Regions from separate parts of the Enterobacter pseudoroggenkampii genome, predicted to be linked through region 2. Evidence: predicted binding sites of a transcription regulator. Region 2 holds the regulator's gene; the other holds the start of a gene.
The links. Region 2 encodes PurR, which represses purine synthesis genes. Its sites were predicted from a motif close to CANGCAAACGTTTGCNTG; they were not measured.
Positions count from the first base shown of each region.

Region 1: glyA (serine hydroxymethyltransferase) is a predicted target of PurR. The motif match lies at 3,072-3,089, and genes of this name have one in related genera.

Region 1 covers NZ_JAPMLV010000001.1:2,684,548-2,690,382, reverse strand. Annotated here, with positions in the region: gene glrR (two-component system response regulator GlrR) at 1-1,232, shown strand, start outside; gene glnB (nitrogen regulatory protein P-II) at 1,298-1,636, shown strand; gene hmpA (NO-inducible flavohemoprotein) at 1,711-2,901, opposite strand; gene glyA (serine hydroxymethyltransferase) at 3,206-4,459, shown strand; gene OTG14_RS13050 (DoxX family protein) at 4,514-4,936, opposite strand; gene OTG14_RS13045 (DUF2569 domain-containing protein) at 5,086-5,577, shown strand; gene OTG14_RS13040 (3-phenylpropionate MFS transporter) at 5,694-5,835, shown strand, end outside.
Region 2 covers NZ_JAPMLV010000001.1:1,101,450-1,107,284, reverse strand. Annotated here, with positions in the region: gene OTG14_RS05430 (C40 family peptidase) at 1-494, shown strand, start outside; gene sodB (superoxide dismutase [Fe]) at 618-1,199, shown strand; gene OTG14_RS05420 (MFS transporter) at 1,238-2,404, opposite strand; gene cydH (cytochrome bd-I oxidase subunit CydH) at 2,568-2,657, opposite strand; gene purR (HTH-type transcriptional repressor PurR) at 2,955-3,980, shown strand; gene punR (DNA-binding transcriptional activator PunR) at 3,998-4,909, opposite strand; gene punC (purine nucleoside transporter PunC) at 5,024-5,835, shown strand, end outside.

The sequences.
Region 1 (5,835 bases), 1.6 Mb from region 2:
CGGAAAGCGGGATGGAGGGGCTTAAGATCCTCAGCCGCGAGAAAATCGATCTGGTGATAAGCGACCTGCGGATGGACGAAATGGATGGCCTGCAGCTGTTCGCGGAGATCCAGAAGCAGCAGCCGGGTATGCCCGTGATTATCCTGACGGCGCACGGGTCGATCCCGGATGCGGTTGCCGCGACGCAGCAGGGAGTATTCAGCTTCCTGACCAAGCCGGTAGATAAAGACGCGCTGTATAAGGCAATCGACAGCGCGCTGGAACACGCCGTCCCGGCGGGGGATGAAGCGTGGCGGGAGTCCATCGTCACCCGCAGCCCCGTGATGCTGCGTCTGCTTGAACAGGCCCGGATGGTGGCGCAGTCCGACGTCAGCGTGCTCATCAACGGCCAGAGCGGCACCGGGAAAGAGATCCTGGCCCAGGCGATCCATAACGCCAGCCCGCGAAGTAAAAACGCCTTTATCGCCATTAACTGCGGCGCGCTTCCGGAACAGCTGCTTGAATCTGAACTGTTTGGTCACGCCCGCGGGGCATTCACCGGGGCGGTAAGCAGCCGGGAAGGGCTGTTCCAGGCCGCGGAAGGCGGCACGCTGTTCCTGGACGAGATTGGCGATATGCCCGCGCCGCTGCAGGTTAAGCTGCTGCGCGTGTTGCAGGAGCGCAAAGTGCGCCCGCTGGGCAGCAACCGCGATATCGATATTAACGTGCGAATTATCTCCGCTACCCACCGCGATCTGCCAAAAGTGATGGCCCGCAACGAGTTCCGCGAAGATCTCTACTACCGTCTGAACGTGGTCAACCTGAAGATCCCGGCGCTGGCCGAACGTGCGGAAGACATTCCGCTGCTGGCGAACCACCTTTTACGCCAGGCGGCCGATCGTCATAAACCGTTCGTGCGCGCGTTTTCCACCGATGCGATGAAGCGGCTGATGGCCGCAAGCTGGCCGGGCAACGTGCGTCAGCTGGTCAACGTGATTGAGCAGTGCGTGGCGCTGACCTCTTCACCGGTCATCAGCGACGCGCTGGTGGAGCAGGCGCTGGAAGGGGAAAACACGGCGCTGCCGACGTTTGCCGAAGCGCGGAATCAGTTTGAGCTCAACTATCTGCGCAAGCTATTGCAGATCACCAAAGGCAATGTGACCCACGCCGCGCGCATGGCCGGACGCAACCGCACCGAGTTCTACAAGCTGCTGTCGCGCCACGAGCTGGAAGCAAACGATTTTAAAGAGTAATGCCGTATGGTACTGTGAGCAATCGATTACGAGGCAGCTTACAGGCAAGAGTTTAAGGACCCACCATGAAAAAGATTGATGCGATTATTAAACCTTTCAAACTGGATGATGTGCGTGAAGCGCTGGCGGAAGTTGGCATCACCGGGATGACCGTGACGGAAGTGAAAGGTTTTGGTCGTCAGAAGGGCCACACCGAGCTTTACCGTGGCGCAGAGTACATGGTCGACTTTCTGCCGAAAGTAAAAATTGAAATCGTGGTCAGCGACGATATCGTCGATACCTGCGTGGATACCATCATCCGCACCGCGCAGACGGGCAAAATTGGCGACGGTAAAATCTTCGTCTTTGACGTGGCGCGCGTGATCCGTATCCGTACCGGCGAAGAAGACGACGCGGCGATTTAAACATTTTCCTGGCCGGGTAAGGCGCAGCCGCCACCCGGCGAAAAAAAAGCCCCTCGACCGAGGGGCTTTTTGCATTACAGCACCTTATGCGGGCCGAAGCACTCGTAATGAATGCTGTCTTTGTTCACGCCCAGCCCCACCAGCTGCTGCGCGGCATACTGCATAAACGCCACCGGCCCACAGACGTAGAACTGCATGTCCGGCGCGCTAAACGCCCCTTCCATCTGGCTTAAATTCATCAGACCTTCGCTGTCAAAGCGTGCAGCTGCGCGGTCTGCCTCCGTCGGCAGGCGATACCAGGTGTGCGCGGTAAAGCGCGGCAGGGAGGCCCCGAGCGTTTTCACCTCATCCGCAAAGGCGTGCACGTCGCCGTTTTCCGCAGCGTGGAACCAGTTTACCTGCGCACCGTGGTGTGATTTTGCCAGCGTATCGAGCATCGCCAGCATTGGCGTTTGGCCGACGCCCGCAGAGATCAGCGTAACCGGGGTGTTTGCTTCAACGGCCATAAAGAAGTCGCCCGCCGGCGCGGCCAGATGGACCACGTCGCCCACGTTCGCTTCGTTGTGCAGCCAGCTGGAAACCTGACCGCCGTCCTCACGCTTCACCGCAATGCGGTAGCCTTGGCCGTTTGGCTTGCGGGTAAGAGAATACTGACGGATCTCCTGATGCGGGAAGCCTTCTGGCTTCAGCCACACGCCCAGATACTGCCCTGGCTGGTAATCGGCCACCGGCTGTCCGTCCACCGGCTCAAACTCAAAGCTGGTAATCAATGCGCTGCGCGGGGTTTTCTCGACGATGCGGAACGCCCGCGTGCCTTCCCAGCCACCGTTCTTGCTGGCGTTTTCACTGTAGATCTGTGCTTCACGGTTGATAAACACGTTTGCCAGCACGCCGTAGGCTTTACCCCACGCGTCCAGCACCTCCTGGCCCGGGCTGAACATCTCGTCCAGCGTGGCCAGCAGGTGGCCGCCCACAATGTTGTACTGCTCGGGTTGGATCTGGAAGCTGGTGTGCTTCTGCGCGATTTTTTCCACCGCGGGCAGCAGTGCAGCCAGGTTTTCAATATTGCTGGCGTAGGCCGCGATGGCGTTGAACAGCGCTTCACGCTGATCGCCGTTACGCTGGTTGCTCATGTTGAAAATCTCTTTGAGCTCCGGGTTGTGCGTGAACATGCGATCGTAGAAATGAGCGGTGAGTTTAGGGCCGGTTTGCACCAGCAGGGGAATGGTGGCTTTTACGGTAGCGATGGTTTGAGCGTCGAGCATGAGCGCGTCCTTTTGATGTCACTTTAATGATGTATTTTAAATGCATCTTATAAAAAATACCCCTGCGTTGTAAATGGCTCTTTGCAAGATGAAAAATATGCATCACAAACCTGAAAAGAAATCCGCTGGAAAGGGCGAGAGCTTTATTCCTCAAACCCTTGCGTGGCGGGTAGGAAAACGTTTGCGTAAAATCGTTTGTCAAGACCTGTTATCACAGAACTAATCAGTTATACTGTTGCCCGTCGTCCAACAGGACTGCCTTTTCAGGCCAAAATTTACTTGTTAGCTGAGTCAGGAGATGCGGATGTTAAAGCGTGAAATGAACATTGCCGATTATGATGCCGAACTGTGGCAGGCTATGGAGCAGGAAAAAGTACGTCAGGAAGAGCACATCGAACTGATCGCCTCCGAAAACTACACCAGCCCGCGCGTCATGCAGGCGCAGGGTTCTCAGCTGACCAACAAATATGCTGAAGGTTACCCTGGCAAACGCTATTACGGCGGTTGCGAGTACGTTGATATCGTTGAGCAACTGGCTATCGACCGTGCGAAAGAACTCTTTGGCGCTGACTACGCGAACGTGCAGCCGCACTCTGGCTCTCAGGCTAACTTCGCGGTTTACACCGCGCTGCTGCAGCCGGGCGATACCGTTCTGGGTATGAACCTGGCGCAGGGCGGCCACCTGACTCACGGCTCCCCGGTTAACTTCTCCGGCAAACTGTACAACATCATCCCTTACGGTATCGATGAGTCCGGTAAAATTGACTACGAAGACATGGCGAAGCAGGCTAAAGAGCACAAGCCGAAGATGATCATCGGTGGCTTCTCCGCTTACTCCGGTATCGTTGACTGGGCAAAAATGCGTGAAATCGCAGACAGCATCGGTGCTTACCTGTTCGTTGATATGGCGCACGTTGCGGGTCTGATCGCCGCAGGCGTTTACCCGAACCCGGTTCCACACGCTCACGTTGTGACCACCACCACCCACAAAACCCTGGCGGGTCCACGCGGTGGCCTGATCCTGGCGAAAGGCGGTGACGAAGAGCTGTACAAAAAACTGAACTCCGCGGTGTTCCCAAGCGCGCAGGGCGGCCCACTGATGCACGTTATCGCGGCAAAAGCGGTCGCGCTGAAAGAAGCGATGGAGCCTGAGTTCAAGGTTTATCAGCAGCAGGTTGCTAAGAACGCCAAAGCGATGGTGGAAGTGTTCCTGAACCGTGGCTACAAAGTGGTATCCGGCGGTACTGAAAACCACCTGTTCCTGCTGGATCTGGTTGATAAGAACCTGACCGGTAAAGAAGCTGACGCTGCCCTGGGCCGCGCCAACATCACCGTGAACAAAAACAGCGTGCCAAACGATCCGAAGAGCCCGTTCGTGACCTCCGGTATCCGTATCGGTTCTCCGGCCGTGACTCGCCGCGGCTTCAAAGAAGCAGAAGTGAAAGAGCTGGCTGGCTGGATGTGTGACGTTCTGGACAACATCAATGACGAAGCGGTTATCGAGCGCGTCAAAGGCAAAGTTCTGGATATCTGCGCACGCTTCCCGGTATACGCATAATTCCTCTGCTTTGCAGAAATAAAAAAGGCCGCGCTTGCGGCCTTTTTTTATGGCTTAACGCCGGTCAAGGGAAATCGCGCCGGGACCAACAATCGCCAGCAAAATAAAGGCGCCAGCAATACTGATATTCTTGTAGAAGTTAATCATATTCGGTACGACCGCATCACCGGTCATATCCCAGTAGTGATGCCCAATCACCGCCGTTCCGAGGGTGTAGAACACAAACAGTACCGCGAGAGGACGGGTGAAAAAGCCCAGTACGATCAGGATAGCGGCAGGCACTTCCATCACCACCGCAATAATGGCCGCCAGCATGGGCATCGGCGTCCCCAGCGAGGTCATGTATTGTACGGTGCCGCTAAATCCCGTCAGTTTTGGATAACCAAAGATAATAAACAACACGACAAGCGCGATGCGGCCAATCAGCAGCAGCAGGTGACGTGACTGACCGAAATCGAAATAACGTAGAGTGTTCATAGCTGGCTCATTTTTTAGGGGACCCAATCTAAAATTAATACACAAATCCATAGTCTTCCATTCAGCTTTTCTTCATAAATCAGGCATTGGCGTGATGTTAAATTATGACTTCGTGTAAAATTGTCTCTTTTCTTTGGCAAGGGAAATTTATGCAGTGCATATCATGTCAGCAAGAAGAGGCAAATAAAGAGTCCGGGCTGTGCAATCAGTGTGAGCGCGCAGATGAAAAGAAAATTAACGGTCTGCTTTATCTCCCAGCGGCGGGCCTGGTGATTAACCTCATCATGACGCCCATTGGAGCATGGAATTACTTTGCTGCGGTGTTCCACTTTTTCCAGTCAGGGGGAATTAACCTGTTTGGAGCGGTGGGTATCGCGGTGGTGATAATTGATTTGGTTCTGACCGTGACCGCAGGCTGGTATTTCTTTAAAAGAAAGTCGGGTATCCGTAAGATCATCATCCCCTACTACTTAATGGGCGTTGTCTATGTGCTCTATTTGGTGGGCATACCTGCCTGGGTATTCGACGCTAGGCTGGATATGGCTGATATTCGCAATGTGCTTTCCCCCATTGTTGGCGCATCGATCTGGATCCCCTACTTCCTGGTTTCCAAACGCATTAATCAGGTCTTTGTTCGCTAGCCGTTTCGCAGGGCCGCTATGGCCCTGCTAAATATGTGTGTTATTCACTTGTTAATAGTTGCTTGCGCAGGCTTTGATTTAACGCCAGACTATGGCCTCGATTTCGGGAGGGATTCATGGTCTTGCATTCCACGCGCTGGCTGGCGCTCAGTTATTTCACCTATTTCTTTAGCTACGGTATTTTTCTGCCCTTCTGGAGCGTCTGGCTCAAGGGTATCGGCCTGACGCCCGAGACCATCGGCGTCCTGCTGGGGGCCG
Region 2 (5,835 bases):
TTGTTACTGAAAAATGCATCACGCGTAAAGGCCATAAGGCGAAATGCACGAAGGTCACGAAAATAGCGGAAGTGCATAAAGTGCGCGTACAGAAAGCGCAAAAAACCGCGATGAACAAACTGATGGGGCAGATTGGCAAACCCTATCACTGGGGTGGCAGCTCGCCGCGTACCGGCTTTGACTGCAGCGGCCTCGTCTATTACGCCTATAAAGATCTGGTCAAGTTCCGCATTCCTCGTACCGCTAATGAGATGTACCACCTGCGCGATGCCTCACCGGTTGACCGCGGTGAGCTGGAAAACGGCGATCTGGTGTTCTTCCGCACTCAGGGTCGCGGCACGGCTGACCACGTCGGCGTCTATGTCGGTAACGGAAAATTCATCCAGTCACCGCGTAGCGGCCAGGATATTCAGATCACCTCTCTCAGTGAAGACTACTGGGTACGCCATTACGTCGGCGCACGTCGCGTGATGACGCCGAAAACCATTCGCTAACCCCTGCCCTGCCACACCCGTGGCAGGGTAAGTTCCTCTTTTGCATACCCTTTCAATTTGCTATCCTGTCCTTGTTGTCTGTGTGGTTATTTGACAACGCAAAATACAATAAGGAGAGAAGCAATGTCGTTCGAATTACCTGCACTACCGTATGCAAAAGACGCCCTGGCACCGCATATTTCTGCGGAAACCCTGGAATATCATTACGGCAAGCATCACCAGACGTACGTCACCAACCTGAACAATCTGATCAAGGGCACCGATTTTGAAGGCAAAACGCTGGAAGAGATCGTCCGCAGCTCAGAGGGTGGCGTATTCAACAACGCGGCTCAGGTGTGGAACCACACCTTCTACTGGCACTGCCTGGCGCCAAACGCCGGTGGCGAACCTGCCGGTGAACTGGCTACCGCTATCAACGCCGCCTTTGGCAGCTTCGCGGATTTCAAAGCGAAATTTACCGATGCAGCCATCAAGAACTTCGGTTCGGGCTGGACGTGGCTGGTTAAAGAGGCGGATGGCAAACTGGCTATCGTGTCCACCTCTAACGCAGGCACTCCGCTGACCACCAGCGCTAAGCCGCTGATGACCGTGGACGTATGGGAACACGCTTACTACATTGATTACCGCAACGCGCGCCCGAACTACCTGGAGCACTTCTGGGCACTGGTTAACTGGGACTTTGTGGCGAAGAACTTCGCCGCGTAAGAGACACGCAGAAGGGTTCGCCCTTCTGCGTTTTTGGTTTATTCCGCAGCGCAGGCTGCTTCAGGCTGTTTACGACCCGACATCATCACCAGCAGCAGGCCGAGCGCGGCAATAATCGCCCCCATCACCGGCACAAAGCTGTACCCCAGTCCCCCTGAAATCACGACCCCACCGGCCGCCGCACCGAGCGCATTGCCCAGGTTGAAGGCGCCGATGTTGACCGACGATGAGAGGCCCGGCGCTTCATGCGCAACACGCATCACGCGCATCTGCAGCGGCGGCACCACGGCAAAGGTGGCGGCTCCCCAGACGACCATCGCGATCGCGGCGCCAAACTCATTACGCGCCAGCCACGGAATGGCAATCATGATGACAATCAGCAGGGTTAAGAAGCCCTTCAGCGTGCCGCTTACGGAACGGTCGGCAAATTTCCCACCGAGATAGTTGCCAATCGAGAAGCCCACGCCAATCAGTACCAGCATCGCGGTCACAAAGAGAGGCGTTGCGTGGGTGATGTCATGCAATACCGGTGAAATATAGGTGTAGAGGGTAAACATCGCCCCTGCCCCCAGCACGGTGGTGAGCAGCGCGGAGAGCACCTGCGGGCGCACCAGCACCGACAGCTCTCTGCGCACGTCAGGACGTTCACCCGCGCTGCCTTTCGGCAGGGAGAAGAACAGCGCCACCATCGCGACCACGCCCAGTCCAGCCGTCGCCAGGAATGACATCCGCCAGCCAATAACCTCGCCCAACCAGGTTGCCGCAGGCACCCCGCCAATGTTGGCAATCGTTAGCCCCATAAACATGGTGGCTACGGCGCTGGCCTGCTTATGTTTTGGCACCACGCTGGCAGCCACGACCGATCCCAGCCCGAAGAACGCGCCGTGGTTAAGGCTGGTCAGAATACGCGACAACATCAGCGTGGTGTAGTCCGGCGCAATGGCCGAAAGCACGTTGCCCAGGGTGAAAATCGCCATCAGGAAAATCAGCGCATTGCGGCGCGCGCGGTGCGAAAGGAGAAGCGTCATCAGCGGCGCCCCCACCATCACGCCGATAGCATAGGCGCTGATTAACATCCCTGCCGCAGGGATCGAGACATCCACGCCGCGGGCGATGACGGGCAGTAACCCCATCGGGGAGAATTCAGTAGTGCCAATCCCAAAAGCGCCAATCGCCAGGGCCAGCAGGGGAAAATTGATTTTCATGCGTCAACTCCGGATGCCGTGTCATGTGGTGACACAGAACAAAGAAGCGGAAAGCATGACATCAATCACAAAAAATGAGAAGTTAACAAAATGGCAAAAGATTTTTGCCAGAGAAGTAACAATCGGGTCGATCGGGAGGGAGAAGGCTCTCCCTCCACGTAAATCAGTGCAGCGCAGCCGTCAGACCGGCCGCGACAATCAGAGCCAGCACAATAACGGTGGTGAACAGCGAAAACTTCAGATCGGAACTCATCAATTTTTCTCCTTTTAATCCCCCCACGAAAAGTGAGCCTGCTCATTTTTGCATAATTTACGTCAAAAATCTTCCTGGATTTAGGCTGATAAACACTTTACCTCTTCCCCTTTTCATCAAGATAGGACAAAATTCCACGCTAAATTTATTAGCGTACCGGCCATTGACCCCCTCCTGACGTCCCGTGTCGTTTTCCCGGCGTGCCGCAATTCAAGATTGCGTGATAAGGGTGAGAGAAGGCAAACGTTTACCTTCAAGTTTTTCAGGAGTTTAGGATATGGTCTGGAGTGACATTTAATGGCAACAATTAAAGACGTAGCAAAACGCGCAAACGTTTCCACTACAACCGTATCACATGTAATTAACAAAACCCGCTTTGTGGCGGAAGAGACGCGCAACGCCGTCTGGGCAGCGATCAAAGAGCTGCACTATTCGCCAAGTGCGGTTGCGCGCAGCCTCAAGGTTAATCACACCAAGTCCATTGGATTGCTGGCCACCAGCAGTGAAGCGGCCTATTTTGCCGAGATCATTGAAGCGGTTGAGAAAAACTGCTTCCAGAAAGGTTATACCCTGATTCTGGGCAACGCGTGGAACAGCATTGAAAAACAGCGCGCCTACCTGTCGATGATGGCGCAAAAGCGCGTTGATGGCCTGCTGGTAATGTGTTCCGAGTACCCGGAATCCGTGCTGTCGATGCTCGAAGAGTATCGCCATATTCCCATGGTGGTCATGGACTGGGGTGAAGCGCGCGCGGATTTCACTGATTCCGTTATCGATAATGCCTTTGAAGGCGGCTATATGGCCGGTCGTTATCTGATCGAACGCGGTCACCGCGAGATTGGCGTGATCCCCGGTCCGCTGGAGCGCAACACCGGCGCGGGCCGTCTGGCCGGTTTTATGAAAGCGATGGAAGAAGCGCTGATCAACGTGCCGGAAAACTGGATTGTGCAGGGCGACTTTGAGCCGGAGTCGGGCTACCGCGCAATGCAGCAGATCGTCTCCCAGCCACACCGTCCGACCGCCGTTTTCTGCGGGGGTGACATCATGGCTATGGGCGCGCTCTGCGCTGCCGACGAGCTGGGTCTGCGCGTACCGCAGGATATTTCCGTGATCGGGTATGACAACGTGCGTAACGCGCGTTTCTTCACGCCAGCGTTGACCACCATTCACCAGCCGAAAGATTCGCTGGGCGAAACGGCCTTCAATATGCTGATGGACAGGATCGTCAACAAACGTGAAGAGTCGCAGTCCATTGAAGTTCACCCGCGTCTTATCGAACGCCGTTCCGTTGCGGACGGTCCGTTCCGCGACTACCGTCGTTAATCGCTTTACGGGGCCAGCTATGCTGGCTCCCGTAACCATTCCCGGTTTAGCGTTTCGCTGTCTCCCAGATAATCCAGCAGCCAGGCCATCGCAGGCGAGACATCACTTTGCTGCCAGGTCAGGCAGCAGGCCGCATCCGGGAACGGATTCTCCAGCGTCAGCTCAACCCACTCTCCGGTATCGATGCGCGGACGCGCGAAATGAACGGGCACCATCGCGACGCACAGTCCGGCGCTGAGGCACGTCGCCGACGATTCCCAGTCAGGGGCCACCACCCGCCGCTGGTTGTCCAGAAGCCAGGTGATACGCTTAGGCAATGAACGGGAGGTATCCTCCAGCACCAGCGACGGCCAGTTGCGTAGCGTATCATCGCTGAGCGGCCCCTCCATCGCCGCCAGCGGATGATCGCTTGCCACCACGCACTTCCAGCTCAGCATCCCCATATCGCGAAAGGCGTAACGTCCCCCGACCGGGATCGCCTGCGTGGCCCCGATTGCCATCTCTGCCCTGCCGTCCGCCAGCGCATCCCAGACGCCGTTGAACACCTCCTGCGAGACCCGCAGCTCGACATCTGAAAAATGACGATAGAAATCGACGATCATCTGCCGGGTACGTTCCGGCTTAACGATGTTATCCACCGCGATGGAAAGATGCCCCCGCCAGCCGTTAGCGATCTGCTGACACTGTTCGCGGGTGATCTGCATTTTTTTGATAACAGAACGCCCTTCCTTCAAAAACCACGCCCCTGCGGGCGTTAATTCCACATCACGATGGCGCCGCTCAAACAGCGGAACCGCCAGCCACTCCTCCAACTGACGCACCGTGTAGCTGATGGCCGAAGGGACGCGGTGCAGCTCCTGCGCTGCACCGCTAAAGCTGCCGTTACGCGCGACAGCATCGACCACTTCAAGAGAATAATCTGACCACATTTTCTGCCTGCAAAAAATTTGAATGCACCCGCCAAATATTAGCGTTTCACAAGCGGCTTTGCACTCCCTACACTCTGCGCCAACGTACACCTGCCTCCTCAGGAGAATAAGAGAATGCAACCCAGGAAAGGATTTTTAGTCTGGCTCGGCGGCTTAAGCGTGCTGGGCTTTTTGGCCACCGACATGTACCTGCCCGCGTTTGCCGCGATGCAGGAAGACCTGCAAACCCCTGCGGCGGCCATCAGCGCCAGCCTGAGCCTGTTCCTTGCCGGTTTCGCTTTCGCGCAGCTCCTGTGGGGACCGCTCTCGGATCGCTTTGGTCGTAAACCGGTACTGCTGCTGGGTCTGGCCATTTTTGCCGTGGGCTGCCTGGGGATGCTGTGGGTGCGCGATGCCACCTGGCTGCTGGTGTTGCGCTTTATTCAGGCCGTGGGCGTCTGTGCTGCGGCGGTGACCTGGCAGGCGCTGGTGACCGACTACTATCCGGCTAACCGCACAAACCGTATTTTCGCCACCATTATGCCGCTGGTGGGTCTTTCCCCTGCCCTGGCTCCGCTGCTGGGCAGCTGGATCCTCGCGCACTTTGACTGGCAGGCCATTTTTGCCACGCTGTTTGCCATCACGCTGGTACTGATGCTGCCGGCGTTTGCCCTTAAGCCCGCGCATAAAAAAGAGGCGCATGCGGATGCGAAGCCGATTACCTTCACCTCCCTGCTGAGCGCCAAAGCGTATCGCGGCAATGTCCTGATTTACGCCGCCTGTTCGGCCAGCTTCTTCGCGTGGCTTACCGGCTCGCCGTTCATTCTGCACGATATGGGCTACAGCCCGGCGGCCATCGGTTTGAGCTATGTTCCGCAGACTATCGCCTTCCTGGTGGGCGGGTACGGCTGTCGCGCGGCGCTGCAAAAATGGGAAGGTCAGCAGAT